3 regions of the Fodinicurvata sediminis DSM 21159 genome follow, and region 3 is predicted to be linked to each of the others. Evidence: predicted binding sites of a transcription regulator. Region 3 holds the regulator's gene; each other region holds the start of a gene.
The links. The regulator LexA, encoded in region 3, represses DNA repair genes until DNA is damaged. The targets are predictions, from matches to a motif close to ATGTTCTANTTTGGTTC.

Region 1 (3,278 bases), on a different contig from region 3:
AACATCATCCTGCTGCTCTATACCGTTTTCGGCTATCTGGTGCCGGGGACCTTCCACCATCCGGGCATGTCTGTGCGCCGCGTCGTGGGTGCCGTCAGCGTCGAAATGTCCACCGGTGTCTTCGAACGGCTGGCCCAGCTGGGCCTGACGCTCATCGGCTCGTTCATCCTGGTCCTGGCCGTGCTGCGCGCCTTCGGCTGTATCGATTCCATTCTGCGCGCCTCCGAGCGGATCGCGGCGCGCTCCCCCAGGCTGTTGCCGCAGGCCGCCATGATCGGTTCGTTTGGCGTGGCCGCCGTTTCGGGCTCCGGTGCGGCGAACGCGGCGACCACCGGCACGGCGACGATTCCCGCCCTGATCAAGGCTGGTTTCCCGCGCACCACGGCCGCGGCGGTGGAGACCGCGTCGTCCCTGGGCGGACAGCTGATGCCGCCGCTGATGGGCATTGCCGCCTTCCTGATGGCGGAGTACCTGCGCGAGAGCTATTTCGAGGTGGTGGCCCGCGGCTTCGTGCCGGCCATCGTCTATTTCATCGGGGTGGCCTTTGCGGTCTACCTGTTGGGCATGCGCTACCAGCACCGCGCGGTGGTGCCCGATGTCGGGCCCATGAGCTTCATGGACAAGGCGAACATCGCCAGCTATTTCCTGGCCGTGGCGGGGTTGATCTACCTGATGGGGATCGAACGCCACGCGGCCATGAGTTCGGCCCAGAACATTTTCCTGGGGCTGTTCGTGGCGTTGACCGCGGCCTTCGTCATCCGGCTGTTCCGACGGCGTGATTTCTCGGTCAAGACGGTCAGCCACCCCTTCCTGAAGCTGGTCGAGGCCTTTTCGAACATCACGGCGGATCTGACGATCCTGCTCGCTACGCTGGGCATTCTGACGGCCAGTTTCACCATCACCGGCGTGCCGACCAAGGTGGGCGTGATCCTGATGGAGGGTGCGGGGGTCAATCTGGCCGTCATGGGCCTGGTGGCCTTTGCCTTCGGCTATGTGGTGGGCATGGGCCTGCCGGTGGCGCCGACCTATATCATCACCGCCGTAGTTATCGCCCCCTTCATGATCAAGGCGGGCATGGACCCTTGGGTGGTGCATTTCTTCGCCTTTTTCGTGGCCGTGTTCGGCGAGCTTTCGCCCCCCACTTCGGTGGTGGCGGCCGTGACTTCGCGGATTGCCGAAGCGCCCTTTGTCCGAACGATGATGTATGCGCTGCTGCTCTGTATGCCCTTGATGGTGATGATGGCCGCGCTCTTCACAAAGCCGGACCTGGTGGCCGTGCCCGGACTGGCGCAGATCCCCGCCTTTCTGCTGGTGGTGGCGGCCACCCTGGCGCTCAGCCTGGCCTTTCAGGGGCGCTTTTCCCAGAACGACATGACCAACTGGGGTGTGCGCCTGGTGCTGATCGTGATCGCGCTGGTCACCATCCTGTCGCCCGACCGCACGATCTCCACCATTGCAGCCGTGCTGTCGGCGATCGCCACGGTGCTGGCCTTCCTGGCCATGAACCGCCTGGCCAAGGGGCCCGGCGTCATGCCGCAGCCGAAGGGTGAGGGGTAGGTGGTCCCGGTCGAGCCTTTCTCCCGCTCGAACCTTCGAAGGGGGCCCTGCTACGATCTGATCGGTGACATTTACGATTCCGCCGGCATGACCCGGCTGATGCGCTGAAGCACAAGCCGGATCGGGATGCCTATCTCCAGGCACTGGAAAGCGCGCAGTAGCAACTGAACTGTAGGCCGGTCACGGCCCTTGTCGCGCACGTCTCCATCTTGCAATCGACGGGCGTCAAGAGGGCGGGGAATCAGATCCCTACCTATGAGGTGTGCTGTGACACGCAGCTCAGCAGCTCACACATGGTGTCTGAAATTATGTCGCACGCAGAGATACAGCAGGCGGCGGCGTTTGCGGCCATGCAGGGTATCTCGCCGCCAGGCGCCCGGCGTTCTGCGCCTTGACGAGAAGCTCTTGACTCAAGGGCGCACATGAATGTTCTCTATTTGTTCCTATTCATGGAGAGAGCATCATGCGCAAACCGGAGACCATCGAGCGGCTCTACCTGGATTTCGACGGCTTCTTTGCGGCCGTCGAGCAGCAGGCGGACAGGCGCCTGCGTGGCCGGCCCGTGGGTATCGTGCCCTTCGATGGCACCGACCAGACGACGGTGATCGCCTGTTCACGGGAAGCCAAGGCGCAGGGCGTCAAGAATGTCATGCCGGTGCGGGAAGCCAGGCGGTGCTCTCCCGGCCTTGTGTTGGTGCCGCAGAAGCCGGACCTGTACCGCCGGGCCCACAATGCCCTGCTCTCGGAGATCGAGACCGTCATTCCCATCGACGCGGCCAAGTCCATCGACGAGCTGACCTGTCGCCTCGACCAGGCCGACCGGGAGGATCCGATCGACCTGTCCCGCCGGATCAAGGCCGCGATCCGGGACAACATCGGGCCCTGGATTACCTGTTCCATCGGCTTTGCGGCCAACCGGCAGCTGGCGAAGATCGCCTGCAAGGAAGGCAAGCACGGCAACGGCCGCTATGGCGATGGGCTTGCCATCTGGCATCCCAACGACATGCCGGATCCGCTGTTCTCGGTACCGCTCAACGACATCCCGGGCGTCGGCAGCAACATGAGGGCCCGGCTTCAGCGCGCCGACGTCTTCACCACGGAAGAGCTCTATGCCCTGCAGCCCAAGCAGATGCGCAAGCTGTGGGGCAATGTGACCGGTGAGCGCCTGTGGTACGCGCTGCACGGCTATGACATCCAGGCCCAGCCGGCCGCGCGCGGCATGTTCGGCCACGGCCGCGTTCTGCCGCCGGGCTCGCGCACGATCTCGGCCGCGCGCGAGATCTCCCGCCTTCTGCTCACCAAGGCGGCGCGCCGCCTGAGGCGCGAGAACTACTATGCCGGCGGGCTCTGGCTCTGGCTGTCGACCCGAAGCGGCCCCTGGCTCGCCAAGACGGACCTGCCCGTGGTGCGCGACGACCAGGCCATCCTCTCCGCCCTGGCCGGACTCTGGAAGCGGGTGGAACAGGCCTATCCACGGGGCGTGATGATCTTTCGTGTGGGCGTGACGCTCTATGACCTGTCGCCGGCTGGCGAACGGCAGCTTGACCTGCTGCTGCGCGACGACCGGGCCCGACAGCGCTGGGAGGACATCAGCCGGGCCATCGACGAACTGAACGCCCGCTATGCCGGCACCGTGGTCAGCCTGGGCCACTGGAACCCGCCCAAGGGCGGCCATGTAGGTGGAAAGATCAGCTATACGCGTGTGCCCTCGGCGGAGGACT
Region 2 (3,278 bases), on a different contig from region 3:
CCTGTCCATGCGCGAGGCCGACGTCGCCATTCGCATGTCACCGCCGCGCCAGGGCGATCTGATCCAGCGCCACCTGCTGAACGTCCATATCCAAGCCTATGCCGCGCCGGCCTACCTTAAGAAGCATGGCTTGCCGCAAAGCGTGGAGGAACTGGACAAGCACCGTCTGGTTGTCTACGGCCAGGACACGCGGCCCCCGGTTCCCGACGTCAACTGGCTGCTGCGCAGCGGCACGGCGACGGGCATGCGACGGCCGGCACTGACCGTCAACAACATCTACGCCATCATGCAGGCCATCACCATGGGCGCTGGCATCGGCAGCCTGCCGGAGTACATGATCCAGGAGGACAGTGACCTGGTTCAGATTCTCCCGGACCTGGAAGGCCCTCGGATCGATGCCTATTTCGTCTATCCCGAGGAATTACGCGGAACTCAGCGTATCGAGGTTTTCCGGGATTTCCTGCTCCGTCAGGTTGCAGAGTCACGTCTGTAATCCACGTGAACGGAGAACTGCTGTTGCCTTTGAGCAACAGGGGTGTAGCTATGCGACAGTCGCATGGCCCATTTGTTCGTTTGTGCATAGACAATCAGGGGGGAAAATCCCATTTTTCTTGTCAGACGATGTTGCGACGCAGCATCCCTGAGAGCCCGGCGCCAGCGCCGGTCTCTGGTCCGGAATCCCTTCCGGACCCAGGGCCTTCGGGCGCGCCCCTCGCGCAGAAGGTCCTACGTCTCCCAGACGTGAAGCCTCCCTGTTCAACTTGCCGGGAACCTTTTGGTTCCCGGCATTTTTTTCGTCCGGAAATTGCCACGCAACCGGCCCATGAAGTCTCCTTGATCGTCCCGCGATCAGACCCACCTGCCTGCCAGCATCTCAAGGCAGAAGGACACTTCGATCCATGGAAAACCTGACCCCCAATGAGCGCGAGCTCTACGAGACCCTGAAGGAATTGCGCGAAGCACTCCGGGAATTCGAACGCAACCAGGATAAACCGGTCACCTGGCCGGAACGCGTCGACAAGGCCTTCCAGACCAGCGATGCCGTTCTGTCCAGAACAGAGGACAAGGCCGACTCGAGTCTCGGCAGCGCCGGCTAGCAGGAAATCCACAAGCTTCGCCGGCAGCCTGCTCTGCAGGCGAAGCTTGCCCCCTTCTGGTGGTCAAGGACTCTGCCGTAACAAGAGTTCTTCAGGAACAATAATGTTCTTGTTTTGTTCTTATTAATGGCCTATCCTTTCCGCATGGAGAGGAAACGCGCAGAGTTCCAACCGGAAGCAGACCCCCCACCGGAAAGCGGCACGACAGTCCCCGACTGTCCGCGCAAGGGCCGCGGTGCTGTCGGAAACCCGGAAGGACGCTTCGATCCGGAAAGCCGTCACCGAGAGCATGACGGATGGGATCCGGAGGAAGAGGAGCCGGGACTGCAAACCATAGTCTATGCCGACGCGGCACGATCCATCCTGTCGCACAATGATTCTCCCGACGTTCCGCTCTCCCGCTCACTCAATCCCTATCGCGGCTGCGAGCACGGCTGTATCTACTGCTTCGCGCGTCCCAGCCATTCCTATCTTGGCCTTTCGCCGGGCCTGGACTTCGAGAGCCGCATCTTCGCCAAGCACGCCGCTGCCGAGTTGCTGCGCCAGGAACTGGCCAAGCCCTCCTACCGTCCAGAGGTCATCGCGCTTGGCTCGAACACCGATCCCTACCAGCCGGTGGAGCGGAAGCTGCGCATCACCCGCGGGGTCCTGGAAGTGCTGCTCCAGGCCCGTCACCCGGTCACGTTGATCACCAAATCCACACTGGTCCTGCGCGATCTGGATCTGCTCCAGGAACTTGCGCAGCAGAATCTCGTTCGGGTCTGCCTGTCCATCACTACCCTGGACGGCAAGCTGGCACGCAATCTGGAACCGCGGGCCGCGACTCCGATGAAGCGGCTCGCGACACTTCAGAAGCTGAACCAGGCCGGCATTCCCGTCACCGTGCTTTCCGCGCCCATGATCCCGGGACTGAATGACAGTGAACTGGAGGCCATTCTCGAAGCTGCCGCCGAGCGCGGTGCCGACAGGGCCGGTTACGTCCTGCTGCGCCTGCCTCACGAGTTGGGAGCACTGTTCGAGAACTGGCTCGATACGCACATGCCGGAACGAAAAAATCGCGTCCTGAAACTTGTCAAGGAAACCCGGGCCGGCCATCTCTATGAAAGCCGTTGGGGCACGCGGATGAAGGGCCGGGGTGTCTATGCCGATCTTCTCCGCCAGCGTTTCGAGACCGCGACCCGGCGCCTGAAACTGAATCGGACGGAAAATTCCATGGATTGCAACCGCTTCCGAGCGCCCCGTGATCCACGGCAATTCGAGCTTTTCTAGGAGCTTACGTCACGGAATCAGGCCTTTTCGCAGCCCGCCATGCTGTAAACGCATTGCTGCGCTGCAAGATGTAGGTTCCATGACGCATCAGCTTCCTTTATATGAATGCGATAAATTCGTCACATTGACAGTTAGACAGAAGCTGAAACGACAGGAAGATCTGATGGCCCGGAACCGTAGTGAAAGCGTGAAGAAACCCGAAAGCGATCGCCAGCACGAGACCAAGAAGCGCAAGTGCCTGATGTGCGCCCAGAGCTTCAGCTCGGCCTGGCCTGGCGAGCGTATCTGCCCCTCCTGCAAGCAGACTCAGGCCTGGAGCGACGGACACGGTATGGCGGCCTGAGGCCGCGCGCGGACAGCGCCGCCGCGTCTGTCCCCATGCCCGACTATTCATTCGAAACAGAATTCGGAGCCCGCGACAACCGCCAAATTGTCGGCCTCGACGAGGCTGGACGCGGCCCCTGGGCCGGGCCGGTTGTCGCGGCAGCCGTGTGTATCACACCGGCAGACCTTACCGAACCCACCTTTCAGCACCTCAACGATTCCAAGAAACTGACGGCACAGCGACGGGCCAGTCTGTGCACGGCCATACAGGAACGATGTCATTTCGGCATCGGACAGGCCAGTGTTTCCGAAATCGATCAGTTCAACATCCTGCAGGCCAGCCTTCTGGCCATGCAGCGGGCGGTGGCAGCCCTGGATTTCGTTCCCGACGGCGCCATCGTCGACGGCCTGCACGCGCCGGAGTTGCCCTGTCCACACCGGGCCATGGCCCGTGGCGACAGCCTCAGCGTCTCGGTGGCGGCCGCTTCGATCCTGGCCAAGGTCACGCGTGACCGCCTGATGGAACAGCTCGACCAGGACTGCCCCGGCTATCACTGGAATCGCAATCGCGGCTATGGCACCGCGGAT
Region 3 (3,278 bases):
ATGGCAAGAGCCTTCTCGTCCATGGACTGGATGTTGCCGACGAACAGGAAACTGTAACCGGAATCAAGTCCCGCTATGAAAAACGGCTGAAGGACATTTTCGAATGATCGCGTATGCCACTTACTTCGGTTTCATAAGCATAGGCTTGGCCGTGCTGATGAATCTTCATCGCCTGATCGTCGGACCGGATTCCATCAACAGAATCCTGGCGTTGGATACCTTGACCATCAACACGATTGCCCTGTTCATCCTTTTCGGCATCTGGCAGGGATCGAGCACCAATTTCGAAGCTGCGCTGTTGTTTGCCATGGTCGGCTTCATTACCACGGTCGCCTTCTGCAAGTACCTCCTGCGTGGCGATATCATCGAATAGAAAAATGGGCGTGGCAATGGGCTTCCTGATTGAACTTCTGATATCCGCTATGATCGTGGTAGGCGGTGTCTTTGCGCTGGTTGGTTCGTTCGGCCTCAGCAAGCTTCCGGATCTGATGGCCCGCCTGCATGCGCCAACCAAGGCGACCACACTGGGCATCGGGGGCATGTTGATTGCTTCCATCCTCTATTTCGCTTTTGTTGAGCGAACACTTTCCGTTCACGAGTTGCTTATCACGATATTTCTCTTTCTTGTCGCACCGGTAACAGCCTATCTTGTCGCCAAGACCCATCTTCACAGAATCAGGGCGCGGCAGGATACGGACCAGTTCCAGTTGCCACCTCCTGCCGGTGCGGGCAAAGCTGGGTGGGCCACCTTTGAGAAAAGTGACAAGCACAGCCGGACCGAGATTCGATAAGCCGGTTCGGTTCGCTTGACGAATCACAAGAACAATACTAGAACATTGAGGAAGTTTACGATTCGTTCTTCTTGAAGCCATTGAAGCCGGAGGCCGCGATGCTCACCAAAAAGCAGCATGAACTCTTGCTTTTCCTGCATCGCCATCTGAATGAGCATGGCGTCTCCCCGTCCTTCGATGAAATGAAGGAAGCTCTTGGCTTGAAGTCCAAGTCGGGGATACATCGCCTCATCAGCGGCTTGGAAGAGCGCAATTTCATCCGACGCCTGCCTCATCGGGCACGGGCAATCGAAATACTGCGCCTGCCTGGTGAATTGAATGCAGCAAACGGGGGCTTTTCACCAAGTGTGATCGAAGGTGGGCGGCCGAACGCAAATGCCCCGGCCGAAGCTGCAGTCGATCCCGTCCTTGCTGCTGGATCGGAGGCTAGCGAGGCCGAAATTGCCTCTTTGCCGCTCTACGGCAAGATTGCAGCCGGCACGCCCATAGAAGCTTTGCGAGACCCCGACAGCTACACCGAGGTTCCCCAGACACTCCTGGGCCATGGTCAATACTATGCGCTTCAGGTTGAAGGCGATTCCATGATGGACGCCGGAATTCTAGATGGTGACACCGTTATAATTGAGGTTACGGATCAGGCAGCAAATGGTGAAATCGTTGTTGCCTTGGTGGATCGAGAGGAGGTCACCTTGAAGCGATTGCGTCAGCGCCAGGGAGCTATCGCCTTGGAACCTGCCAACGCGCAATATGAAACACGCCTCTTTCCACCTGACCGTGTCCAGATTCAGGGGCGCTTGGCCGGCTTGATCCGAAAATACTGATTATTCCGGGCGCTCTCCATAGGCCGTCCACGGCCTGTCGCCTTGCCACTGTCGGACTGTCAACTGATCTATTCCGTAATCACGCAGCCAAAATGCATGTCCTCCGTTTCGCCAAACATCGAGGCGGGTGATCAATAGTGACCGCTCTATTTGCTGCTGGCACATCACAGTCGGATTCTTGCTCGTAATAACCAGATCAGCAGACATGCAGTCTTCTGCCATGGCTTGAGCTTCCAGTGGGAAGGCAACCCTTTTGCCCTTCCTGTCGTACAGACATCCAATGTCATCGCAGGCCAACCATTCAGCAGTGCGCGTGCCTGCTTCAGGCCAGGCCAGAGGGTTGTGTTGAGCACGTCTTTCAAGCCATTGATCTGAAGAAAAGCGCGCCTTGCGACGATTGGACAAGGCCAAGAGACCCCCGGGGTCGGCTACAGCCATGACTTCCATGCTTTCCGAAATCATGATGTCTGGCGGATCATGGAATAGCGGCGTCGCCAAGCCAGCCAGAAAAACCGGAAATCCTGCGAAGCGCCAGTTTCTGCCCCAAAGGCACAGCCACAGGCCACCACCCACGCAGAGAGCAAGCCCCCAGCTTGGCATTTGCGGAACGAGCAGACGGGCCCCTGGAAGCGAGGAGATATACTCAGCCACATGTAGAACCAACTCCACCCCCTTGCCCATCAAGGGCAATACCTCGAAAGCCAAACCAAAGGGATAGGCAAGCAGAACCAGAAGCGCAGCCGGCATAATCCAGAAAGCCGTAAGCGGCACAGCCAGCAAATTTGCGAGCAGGCCATAGCTGGTCAAGGCATTGAAGTGATAGAGCGCGAAGGGTGCTGTGGCGATGGTTGCAATAACCGTCGTGATGGCGACACCTGAAAGATAATTCAGGGCGGTCGTGATGCGTCCTCGGCTCGTCTGGCCGTGATCCGAAAAAACCCGATGCTCTCGCAGGATCTCATAGCCCGCGACAAGCCCCGTCACCGCTGCAAAGGACATCTGAAAGCTTGCCCCGAGCAGGCTTTCAGGAGACAAGAACAACACAAGAAAGGCGGCCATGGCAACCAGCCTGAGAGTCAAAGCTGTCCGATCCAGCAATACAGCAACAAGGACAAGGGCCGTCATGATGAATGCGCGCTGGGTGGGAATGGTCGCACCGGCCAGAAAAAGATAACAGAAGGCGACCACAAGAGCTGATGCGGCAGCGATCTTCTTGGCAGGCAGGCGGAGCGCAATGGTTGGCCATAGACAAAGGAAGGCACGCAAGCCGAAGAATGCCGTCCCTGCAATCAGGCCAAGATGCAGACCAGAGATAGCCAACAGATGTGCAAGCCCTGAATGGCGCATTGCCTGATTTGTCTCCTCCGATATGGCACCCCGCAGTCCAGTCAAAAGCGCAGCCGTCACGGCCCCCGTCTGTCCAGGTAAACGCCGAATGGAAATGCCGGCTAGCCGGCGGCGATTTTCACTCCACCACTGAGCCCAGGCTTCGATAGGAGCTCTCCAGCTGTCCTGGCCTTTTTCCCCGACACGCTGCCCAATCGGATCAGGAGCTCCAAAAGTGAACCCAACCGCACCAATTCTCTGGAAATACGCCACGCGCGAGAAATCATAGTCGCCGGGAACGGCAGGTGGTGGTGGCGGAGCTAGAGACGCCAGGGCTTCA

Region 1: a site for LexA is predicted at 1,984-2,000, ahead of G502_RS0110935 (Y-family DNA polymerase). Genes of this name have one in related genera too.
Region 2: a site for LexA is predicted at 1,201-1,217, ahead of G502_RS18735 (PA0069 family radical SAM protein). Genes of this name have one in related genera too.

The regions. Positions count from the first base shown of each region.
Region 1 covers NZ_ATVH01000015.1:99,552-102,829, forward strand. Annotated here, with positions in the region: gene G502_RS19775 (TRAP transporter permease) at 1-1,557, shown strand, start outside; gene G502_RS0110935 (Y-family DNA polymerase) at 2,021-3,278, shown strand, end outside.
Region 2 covers NZ_ATVH01000013.1:48,341-51,618, forward strand. Annotated here, with positions in the region: gene G502_RS0105230 (LysR family transcriptional regulator) at 1-493, shown strand, start outside; gene G502_RS0105235 (hypothetical protein) at 900-1,097, shown strand; gene G502_RS18735 (PA0069 family radical SAM protein) at 1,242-2,366, shown strand; gene G502_RS0105245 (hypothetical protein) at 2,530-2,709, shown strand; gene rnhB (ribonuclease HII) at 2,745-3,278, shown strand, end outside.
Region 3 covers NZ_ATVH01000011.1:75,310-78,587, reverse strand. Annotated here, with positions in the region: gene G502_RS0101595 (Na+/H+ antiporter subunit E) at 1-107, shown strand, start outside; gene G502_RS0101590 (K+/H+ antiporter subunit F) at 104-373, shown strand; gene G502_RS0101585 (Na+/H+ antiporter subunit G) at 390-791, shown strand; gene lexA (transcriptional repressor LexA) at 890-1,612, shown strand; gene G502_RS18155 (ComEC/Rec2 family competence protein) at 1,613-3,278, opposite strand, start outside.